2 regions of the Acetoanaerobium noterae genome follow, and region 1 is predicted to be linked to the other one. Evidence: riboswitches for the same ligand, from Rfam matches in the RefSeq annotation. Region 1 holds a riboswitch; the other holds the start of a gene.
The links. A riboswitch is a leader RNA that binds a small molecule or an ion and turns the genes downstream of it on or off. The one in region 1 is predicted to bind FMN.

Region 1 (5,347 bases):
CTAAAGCTAATGGAATTAGAATCACAAAAAATGCAAAGTAACCAATCTAAATCTGAAAAAGCCTCTGTATATACGGGGATGACTTATGGAAAGAGCGATGTTTCTATCTATTCAGATTCTAAGGATTGGGAAAAGGGCTAAAAAATTTAAGAGCAAATCTAGCATCTGTCGCAAAAGGAGCCAGTTATGGATATAGTTAAAATATTGCAGCAAGAGTTTAATCTTAAGCCTTTTCAGGTAGAAAACACACTTGCTCTTATAGACGAAGGAAAGACGATTCCTTTTATAGCCAGATATAGGAAAGAACAAACGGGCGAAATGACTGATACTGTTCTTAGACAATTTGATGAGAGACTTAAATATCTAAAAAATCTCATCGAGCGCAAGGAACAGGTAGAAAGACTAATAGAAGAGCAAGGAAAGCTAACTGAAGAGCTACAAAAATCTCTAGAGCTAGCAACCACTCTTCAAGAAGTCGAAGATATCTATGCTCCATTTAAGCAGAAGAAGAGAACTAGAGCCACTGTAGCTAGGGAAAAAGGCCTTGAGCCTCTTAGTGAAATTTTGATTCTAGGACAAAAAGATGTATATAAAGAAGCAGAAAATTTCCTAGATGAAGAAAAAGGTGTAGCTAGTATAGAGGATGCAATAGCAGGAGCTATGGATATAGTGGCTGAGACTATTGCTGATGATTTTGAGCTAAAGAAGAAGCTAAGAGCTATAGTATTTAGGGAAGCTGTACTTGAAACATCTGCTAAAAAAGGCAGTGAAGAAAAAGAAGACTTCCTAGTATATAAAATGTACCATGAATACTCTGAGCTATGCAGCAAGATGCCAGCCCACAGAGTACTGGCGGTGAACCGTGGTGAAAAAGAAGATATCTTAAAAGTTAAACTAAATTATCCTCTAGAAAAGATAACTGAGGTATCAGAAAGAGCCTATGTAAAATCAGATATCCATAAAGCTGTCATGGCAGATACTATAAAGGATAGCTTAAATAGATTGATGCTTCCCTCTCTAGAAAGAGAGCTAAGAACTAGCATAACAGAGATGGCAGAAGAGAGAGCTATTGCTGTTTTTGGCGAGAATCTTAGAAATCTTCTTATGCAGTCTCCACTTTATGGAAAAACTGTACTAGGCTGGGATCCGGCTTACCGTACTGGCTGTAAGATAGCTGTAGTTGATGAGACAGGAAAGGTACTAGATACCACAACTGTATATCCTACAGTGCCACAAAATAAAGTAGCAGAAACTAAGAAAGAAATACTTAAGTTAATTGATAAACACAATATAGATATAATTGCGATAGGTAATGGAACAGCATCTAGGGAATCTGAAGCTATAGTTGCTGATATAGTAAAAGAAAGCTCAAGAAAAGTAAGCTTTATAATAGTAAGTGAAGCTGGAGCATCTGTTTACTCAGCATCTGCACTAGGAGAGGAAGAGCTTCCAGAACTTAACGTATCAATTCGTGGAGCTGTATCTATAGCAAGAAGACTCCAGGACCCTCTATCTGAACTAGTAAAAATAGACCCAGAGCATATAGGAGTAGGTCAGTATCAGCATGATGTAAATCAAAAGAGACTTTCAGAAGTGCTTACTGGAATAGTAGAGGACAGTGTAAACCGCGTAGGTGTAGATTTGAACACAGCATCATATGCTATTCTTTCATATGTGGCTGGAATTAATAAAACTATAGCTAAAAATATCATAAAATACAGGGATGAAAATGGAAAGTTTTCTACTAGAAAGCAATTGCTTAAGGTTGCAAGATTAGGACCTGCTGCATACGAGCAGTGTGCAGGCTTTTTAAGAGTAAAGGAATCTGGCGAGGTTCTAGATAGAACTGGAGTGCATCCAGAATCCTACAAGGCTGCCTATGCCTTACTTGAAAAGATGGGCATATCTAAAGAGGATGCTCAGTATCCAGAAAAAACTGAGTTTACTTCAAAAGTAGAAGAGCTAAGCCTAAGAGATATAGCTCAGGAGCTAGAAATAGGACTTCCTACACTTAGAGATATAGTAAAAGAGCTTTCTAAGCCTGGACGTGATATCAGAGATGAGGGAGCAATGGCTCCTATACTTAGATCTGATATTTTAAAGCTAGAGGATTTAGAAATAGGAATGATACTTCAAGGTACAGTTCGTAATGTAGTGGATTTTGGAGCTTTTGTGGACATAGGTATCAAAAACGATGGTCTCGTTCATATATCTCAGCTATCTGACAAATATGTGAAAAATCCTATGGAGGTTGTGTCTGTAGGAGATGTAGTTGAGGTCAGAGTAATTGATATAGATAGACAAAGAGGCAAGGTATCGCTTTCTATGAAAAAAGCTTAATAAAAATAAGTTTGACTAATGATTATCATTGACAATTATAGAGCAAATAGGTATACTATAAATATACAACTTAATATTTCTTCAGGGCAGGGTGAAATTCCCGACCGGCGGTAAAGTCCGCGAGCTGCATAGGCAGTTGACTTGGTGAAATTCCAAGACCGACAGTAAAGTCTGGATGGGAGAAGATAAGCTATTTATTATGCTATTAGTAAGCCTGGAGATAATTTTATTTCCAGGTTTTTTAATTTTAAATAGTAAAAGGGTTTCTGATATTATTGCAATATATGATTGCGTATAGGCAGAGACTTATCTTCTTAATTATATTTTACTTATATTTTTTAGGAGGAATTATAATGGAAAAAGCAGTAACAAAAAAGCAAGCTATCAGTACATCTAAAATGGTCAAGATTTCTATACTTGGAGTAATGTCTTTTATACTAATGTTTATGAATCTGCCACTACCTATATTTCCAGCTTTTTTAAAGATTGATTTTGCAGATATTCCATCCGTTATTGGTGGATTTGCACTAGGTCCAGTAGCAGGAATAATGATTCAGCTGATTAAAAACATTCTACACTTTATGTTTGATAACAGCACAGGCGGAGTAGGAGAGATATCTAACTTTATAGTTGGAGGCTCATTTGTATTAGTTTCAAGCAGTATATACCATGCCATGAGAAGTAAAAAAGGTGCAATAATCGGAAGTATAGCAGGAACTATAGTTATGGCTATGGTGGGAGCCCTTTCAAACTATTTCCTAATCATTTCTTTTTACTCAAATATCATGCCGATAGATGTTATTATCAACCTAGGAACAGTTGTAAACTCAGCAATCCACGATAAATTAACTCTAGTGCTTTACGGAGTAATTCCGTTTAATATCTTCAAAGGTATAGTAATATCAGTAGTTACTGCCTTACTTTATAAAAAAGTTACCCCGATTTTAAAGAAGAGATAGTTAGCTACTGGATTAATAGAGCTATTAATTACAGAATAAATAAATTAGTAGTTGATTAAACTACAGGCAAGGTTATTATTTTTAAAATTTATATTTGCACCAACGGCTCTTTTTATTAAGACTATTTATCTACGTATAGTCTAAATTAAGAAGAGCTTTTATTTTGTATAAAAAATTGGTTATAAAAACTAGGCTTTAAGTATTTTCTGGCTTACTAAAATTAATTATAAAGAGAGTGGATGTTATTTTTTGCCTATTTTTGTTATAATATTAAGGTTAAGGTTTAATATTTTTGATTTTTGAAAACTAGGAGAAAATATGATTTATTTAATAGATGAGCAAATGACTAAATATATAGGTGAAAAGCTAGGAAAGCTTCTAAAACCCAATGATGTTTTAGCTTTAACTGGAGATTTGGGCGCAGGAAAGACTATGATGACTCAATCTATAGCGAGGGGAATGGGGATAGAAGACTATATAACCAGTCCTACCTTTACTATAGTTCAGGAATATGAAGGAAAGCTTCCGCTATTTCATTTTGATGTGTACAGAATAGCTGATGAAGAGGAAATGTATTACATAGGCTTTGATGAATATCTAGCTAGAGGAGGAGTCTGCATTATAGAGTGGGCGAATTTAATTGAAAGCATTCTTCCAAAGGAAAGGCTAGATATAGAGCTTCTATATACGGAAAAAGAGGGCAGAAACATGAGACTTACACCTCATGGAGCAAGGTATGAGGATTTAGTAAAGGAGCTGATTGAGGAGTGAAGATATTAGGAATAGATACTTCATCATCGTCCTTATCTGTTGCGGTGATGGACGATGATTTATTAAAGGGTGAGTTTACTTTAAATCACAAGCTGACTCATTCTGAGCAGATGATGCCGCTTTTAGACAGCTTGCTTTCTCATTTAGAGCTTAAGATGTCAGACATAGACCTTATAGGGGTAAGCGTGGGTCCTGGCTCATTTACAGGAATTAGGATAGGTGTAGCTGCGGCAAATGCTATGGCTATGGCTCTAGACATTCCAGTAGTTGGGATATCTAGTCTAGAGGCTATGGCATATACAGCAGGAGAGACAGCTTACACAATAGTATCGACTTTCGATGCTCAAAGAGATAGGTTCTATTTTAATGCATATAGATTTGAAAATTCAGAGCTTAAGGCTTTAGAAACTGAAGATGTACTTGAAAAGGAAGACCTAATTAAAAAACTAGAATCCTATGATAAAGTGCTACTTCTAGGAGATGCTGTTTTTATAAATGAAGAGCTACCACTTAATGTAAAAAAAGCAAAAAGAGCGGTAAGATATGTAAGAGCATCTAGCGTATGTGAGTTAGCCCATAGAGACTATTTACTTGGAAAGACTGGTTTTGCAGTTCCAGTATACTTAAGAAAATCTCAAGCAGAGATTCAATTTGAAGAGCGTATGAGCAAAGAGGTAAACAATGGGTGATTTTAAGATTTACGATATGAATAAGGATAATGTAGATGGAGTTTATGAAGTCGAAATTTTATCGTTTACAGATACTTGGAGCAAAAAGGCTTTTGTAGATGAGCTAAAAAATAATCTGGCATATTACAAAGTAATAGTAGACGAGGAAATTTCGAAGGTAGTTGCCTTTGGAGGACTTTGGAAGGTGCTAGATGAAGCCCATATCACGAATATTGCTGTTCATCCTGAGTATAGAGGAAAAAAACTTGGAAATATGATAGTAGAGGCTTTGATTGAAAAGGCTAAGGAAATAGATATAGCTGAGATGACACTGGAAGTCAGAGCATCTAATGAAACAGCGAAGAATTTATATGCCAAATACGGATTTAAGATAGCAGGTATTCGTAAGGAATACTATCAAGATAACAAGGAAGATGCGATTATCATGTGGAAGTCTATGAAGGAGTTAGGTTAAATGAAGGATATACTGAGTCTTGCTATAGAGACTAGCTGTGATGAAACCTCAGCTGCTGTGCTTAAAAATGGCAGAGAAGTAAAATCAAATATTATAATGAGTCAAATTGATATACACAAAAAATTTGGAGGAGT
Region 2 (5,347 bases), on a different contig from region 1:
TAGAGCCTATAAATTCATTAAATCTTCCTACTACAATCGCAACCTTATGGCTAGAAGCCATCAACTTTCCTTCAAATACATTCATTTTTCTGCCTCCTGTTTTTAAATCTAATTTTTTTATTTATTTCTTGCTTATTTATTTCTTTATTTCATCATTTCTTTATTTATTCTATTTATTTCTTTGTTTTGTTTATTTTTTTAAAATTTATCTAGCATATGTCCCATTTTTTCTTTTTTGGTCCATAGATAAAAATCATTTTTTTCATTGTGATTCATTTCAATAGACACTCTATCTGTAATTTCCAAGCCATAACCCTCTAGCCCACTTATTTTTTTGGGATTATTGGTCATTAGCTTTAGCTTTCTAGCTCCTAAATCATATAAAATCTGAGCTCCTATGCCATAATCTCTCATATCCTCAGGAAAGCCTAGCTCTAGATTTGCTTCTACCGTATCCTTTCCATGATCTTGAAGATTATATGCTTTTATTTTATTAATAAGGCCGATTCCCCTTCCTTCTTGTCTCATGTATAAAAGAATACCTCTCCCTTCTTTTTCTATAAGCTCTAGAGCTTTTGCCAGCTGGTCTCCGCAGTCGCATCTAAGTGAGCCAAATGCATCGCCAGTAAGGCACTCTGAGTGTACTCTAACTAGTACAGGTAGCTCCGGATTAATTTCTCCTTTGACTAGAGCCACATGATGCTCACCAGTGAGTGAATTTACATAGCCCTTCATAACAAAATTTCCATATTTTGTAGGTAGCTGAGATACAGCTTCACACTTTACAAAAATTTCATTTTTTCTTCTATAGGCTATAAGGTCAGCTATTGTAATAAGCTTCAAATTATGTAGCTTTGCAAACTCTATAAGCTCAGGCACTCTAGCCATAGTCCCATCATCATTTAAAATCTCACAGATAACTCCTGCAGGCTTTAATCCTGCTAGTCTTGCAAGATCTACTGCAGCTTCAGTATGGCCTGCTCTTACTAGCACTCCACCATCCTTTGAGCATAGTGGAAATATGTGTCCAGGACGAGTGAAATCTTCTCCGCTTACTTCATCGTCCATAAGCTTTGTTATAGTTAAAGCTCTTTCGTGTGCGGATATCCCTGTGTGAGTCGTTTTGTAATCCACAGACAGAGTAAATGCAGTTTCCTTTGGATCTGTATTGTTGCTCACCATAGCTCCTATCTTAAGCTCATCAAGCCTAGATCTAAGCATAGGCATGCATACTAGTCCCCTGCCATATTTGACCATGAAGTTAATATCATCACCAGTTGCAAACTCTGCTGCCATAAGCAAATCGCCTTCATTTTCTCTATCTTCATCATCCACCACAACTACCATCTTGCCATTTTTTATATCCTCTATTGCCGATTCTATACTATCAAACATATTATCCCTCCAAAACAATGACATTCTGACTCAAAATGATATATAATTTAGCCTTTTAACATATAAAAGCTTTTAATATCCTTAAATTTCTAAATTAATTTACTCTACTTATAAAAATCCATTTGAGGCTAAAAATCCCATATCTAGTTTACTAGGCTCTGTTTCTTTATCATCTTTGTAATTAGTATTAATTAGATGAGAATTTGTTACAAAGTTGTGGATATATTTGCCAATCATATCGCATTCTATATTCACCATTTGACCTGGCATTGCTTTTTCTAAAGTAGTCATTTTCTTTGTATGTGGTATCACAGAAACTATAAAGCTGCTCTTCGTAATTCTAGCAACAGTAAGTGATATACCGTCTATAGAAACTGAGCCCTTTTCTATTATGTAAGGCAGCAGATTTTCACTTAGCCCTATTTCAATTAAAACTGCATTTTCATCTGGAGTAATTTTTATAATTTCACCAGTACTGTCTATATGTCCAGAAACCATATGCCCTCCTAGTCTATCTCCTAGCTTTAGTGCTCTTTCCAAATTCACCTTTGAGCCTTTGGTAAGCCTGTGAAGACTCGTTCTTTTTATAGTTTCAGGCATGACATCTGCCGTAAAGCTTTCAGCTGACTTTGATGTGACTGTAAGACAGATTCCATTTACAGCTATACTATCACCTATGTTCGCATCCTCTAGGACTTTGCTTGCCTTGATTGAAACTGAGGTTGATTTGCTACCTGGTCTTATATTTAAAATACTCCCTGTCTCTTCTATTAGTCCTGTGAACATCTTAAGCTCCTTTCCATATTCTAAGCAATTCAGTTAATAGCTTTGAACTAAATATTAAATCACAAACAGTCTAAAGCATTTATTTTATATAACCTTCGACTACAAAATCATTTTCAATATGAGTGAAATTCATAGATTTAAGATTTATGACCTCGCTCATACTGCTTGTTCCATATCCTCCTATAGGAGATTTTGCATTTGTTCCTCCGATAATTTTAGGAGCTATATATGCTCTAATCTTATTTACTAGCTTAGCTTCAAGTAATGCTGCACTCAGCTGTTCTCCTGCTTCAATCAAAATACTGTCAATTCCTAAAAACCCAAGTTCTTTCCAAAGCTCCTCTAAGTCCACCTTGCCATCCTTTGATTTTGTCATGATTATTTTGGCTCCGTAATCCTCGAGCTTTCTGAGTTTTTCATCGCTAGCTGCCTCAGTAACTGCTATATAGGTATCTGATTTTGAATCGAGATTTAATATTTTCGCATCAAGGCTGATTCTAGCTGCCGAATCCACAACTATTCGATGAGGCTCTTTTCCTTTTGAGTCAAGCAGTCTTACATTAAGCGAAGCATCATCAGAGAGTATTGTTCCTATCCCTGTCACAACTGCACTTACACTGCTCCTTAATCTATGCACATCGGTTCTTGATTTCTCGCTAGTAATCCATTTGCTGTCTCCTGTGTGACAAGCTATTTTTCCATCTAGGCTCATAGCGTACTTTAGTATCGTAAACGGAAGATTCGTAGTCATATAGTGGATGAAGACTTCATTTTGAATCTTTGCCCTCTCTTCTAACACTCCTACAGTTATTTCTATATTGCTCTGCTTTAATTTCTCTATTCCGCTTCCAGATACAAGAGGATTGGGGTCAGTAGTCGCAATAATAACTCTGACTAGCTGATTCTTAATTATTGCCTCCGTGCACGGTGGAGTCTTGCCTTGATGACAGCAAGGCTCTAAAGTAACATACATAGTTGCTCCCTTTATATCCTCAGTAGCCGAATTTATTGCTTCAATCTCTGCATGGGATTTTCCAAAAGCAGTGTGATAACCTTCACCTATTACCTTGCCATCTTTTACTATCACTGCTCCGACCAAGGGGTTTGGATTTACATATCCTCTTCCTTTTTCAGCAAGTGAAAGAGCTAGTTTCATAAATTTTTCATCCGATTCGAGCATATTAATAACTCCCATATCTAAACCAATCCTTCCATTTTATTAATTGTTTATTAACATACTATTTATAATTATTTTTAAATACTTAAGAATATATCTTTTGTTATTATTCAATACTCATTCTATTCGCAAAAGGAATCTAGCTAACATCAAATTATATTTTCTTATAAATCATGTTTATACAGTTTAATCTTAATAAAAAAAGCTCTGGATATCAAAAAACATCCAGAGCATAATAGACCAAAAAATCTACATATAAAATCATCTTCTCCCATCCAGACTTTACTGTCGGTCTTGGAATTTCACCAAGTCAACCACTTTCGTAGTTCGCGGACTTTTACCGCCGGTCGGGAATTTCACCCTGCCCTGAAGAATATATTAAGTTGTATTATCATCATAAAAATATCACATACAAAATAAAAAGTCAACTTACTTTATTAAGTCCATCAAGTACTGTCCATAATCAGTTTTTTCCATAGGTCTTGCAAGTTTATTTAACTGTTCATCTGAAATATAGCCTTTTTTATAGGCTATTTCTTCTATGCATGCTATATATAGCCCTTGTCTTTTTTGGATTGCCTCAACAAAATTAGAAGCCTCAAGTAGAGATTCATGAGTCCCTGTATCTAGCCAAGCAAGTCCTCTACCCATAATCTCAACCTTTAGGTCCTTATTATTAAGATAATGCTCTATGACTGAAGTTATTTCAAGCTCACCTCGTTTTGAAGGCTTGACATTTTTAGCTATCTGGCTGACTTTATTATCAAAAAAGTATATTCCAGGCACTGCGTATGAAGATTTTGGATGCTCTGGTTTTTCCTCAATGGAGATAGCATTCATATCACTGTCAACCTCAACTACTCCATATGCTCTAGGGTCTTTTACATAGCAACCAAATATAACTGCTCCCGAATCTAAATTAGAGGCATTATGTAAGACATTTACAAGATTTGCTCCATAAAAAATATTATCGCCTAAAATCAAACATACAGAATCATCTTCTATAAATTCTTCCCCTATAATAAAAGCTTCTGCCAGCCCTTTTGGTTGATTTTGTACAGCATATGAGAATTCCATCCCTATATCAGAACCATCTCCCAGAAGCTCTTCAAAATCAGAAATGTCTCGTGGCGTTGAAATAATAAGCACCTCTTTAATTCCTGCGAGCATAAGCACTGAAAGAGGATAGTAAATCATTGGTTTGTCATAGACTGGAAGCATCTGTTTTGAAACAGATTTAGTTATAGGATAAAGCCTAGTGCCAGATCCTCCTGCTAATATTATTCCTTTCATGATGTAACCCCTTTCCAAGTTTTATATTAATATATTATCACATTTACAATTATACGCTTTATTATTATCTACTTGATTATACCGAAATTTTATTTTTTTGTGTAAAAAAACTTATGTAGGGTAGATATAAAATAGAGATAATATATTTTGGAAATTAAAGGAGGCATTACTATGAATTTTGATATGCTAAAAGGTAAATTCAATCAGATACTTGGAGATGCTAAAACAGAGTTTGGTAAATTAACTGATGACGAGCTTAAAATGCTTGAAGGTCAAAGAGATAAATTTATCGGAGTGGTTCAAGAAAAATATGGAATCGCTAAAGAAGAAGCAGAGAAAAAAGTTAATGAGTTTTTGAAAAAATACTAATAACAACTCCACCCATTAAAGAAATCAAAAAAGTCTAGATGCTAATTTCGCATCTAGACTTTTTTGATTAGATTTTAAACTGTGCTACTAAAGCTTGAAGCTCTTCTGCGATTTCCGCTAGATTCTCTCCAGAGTTTGCGATTTCTTCTATAGTTGCTGCTTGCTCCTGCATAGAAGCTGATGCTTGCTGAGTTCCTGCCGCATTTTCTTCTGATATAGCAGATAGATTCTCAGATAGAGATATAATTATATCTTTATTTTGTATCATTAGCTTTGACGATTCATTTAACTTTTCTATTATATCATTTACTGAATCTATCGCTCTTG

Region 2: it holds a riboswitch for FMN, as region 1 does, so the genes downstream of both, ribD (bifunctional diaminohydroxyphosphoribosylaminopyrimidine deaminase/5-amino-6-(5-phosphoribosylamino)uracil reductase RibD) here and B5X47_RS11995 (ECF transporter S component) in region 1, are expected to answer to the same signal.

What each region holds. Positions count from the first base shown of each region.
Region 1 covers NZ_FUYN01000007.1:38,135-43,481, forward strand. The annotation lists gene B5X47_RS11985 (flagellar export chaperone FliS) at 1-141, shown strand, start outside; gene B5X47_RS11990 (Tex family protein) at 187-2,340, shown strand; FMN riboswitch at 2,414-2,531, shown strand; gene B5X47_RS11995 (ECF transporter S component) at 2,694-3,299, shown strand; gene tsaE (tRNA (adenosine(37)-N6)-threonylcarbamoyltransferase complex ATPase subunit type 1 TsaE) at 3,618-4,070, shown strand; gene tsaB (tRNA (adenosine(37)-N6)-threonylcarbamoyltransferase complex dimerization subunit type 1 TsaB) at 4,067-4,759, shown strand; gene rimI (ribosomal protein S18-alanine N-acetyltransferase) at 4,752-5,213, shown strand; gene tsaD (tRNA (adenosine(37)-N6)-threonylcarbamoyltransferase complex transferase subunit TsaD) at 5,214-5,347, shown strand, end outside.
Region 2 covers NZ_FUYN01000002.1:499,821-505,167, reverse strand. The annotation lists gene ribH (6,7-dimethyl-8-ribityllumazine synthase) at 1-85, opposite strand, end outside; gene B5X47_RS05895 (bifunctional 3,4-dihydroxy-2-butanone-4-phosphate synthase/GTP cyclohydrolase II) at 199-1,395, opposite strand; gene ribE (riboflavin synthase) at 1,504-2,181, opposite strand; gene ribD (bifunctional diaminohydroxyphosphoribosylaminopyrimidine deaminase/5-amino-6-(5-phosphoribosylamino)uracil reductase RibD) at 2,261-3,361, opposite strand; FMN riboswitch at 3,618-3,736, opposite strand; gene rfbA (glucose-1-phosphate thymidylyltransferase RfbA) at 3,788-4,651, opposite strand; gene B5X47_RS05875 (CsbD family protein) at 4,823-5,020, shown strand; gene B5X47_RS05870 (methyl-accepting chemotaxis protein) at 5,088-5,347, opposite strand, start outside.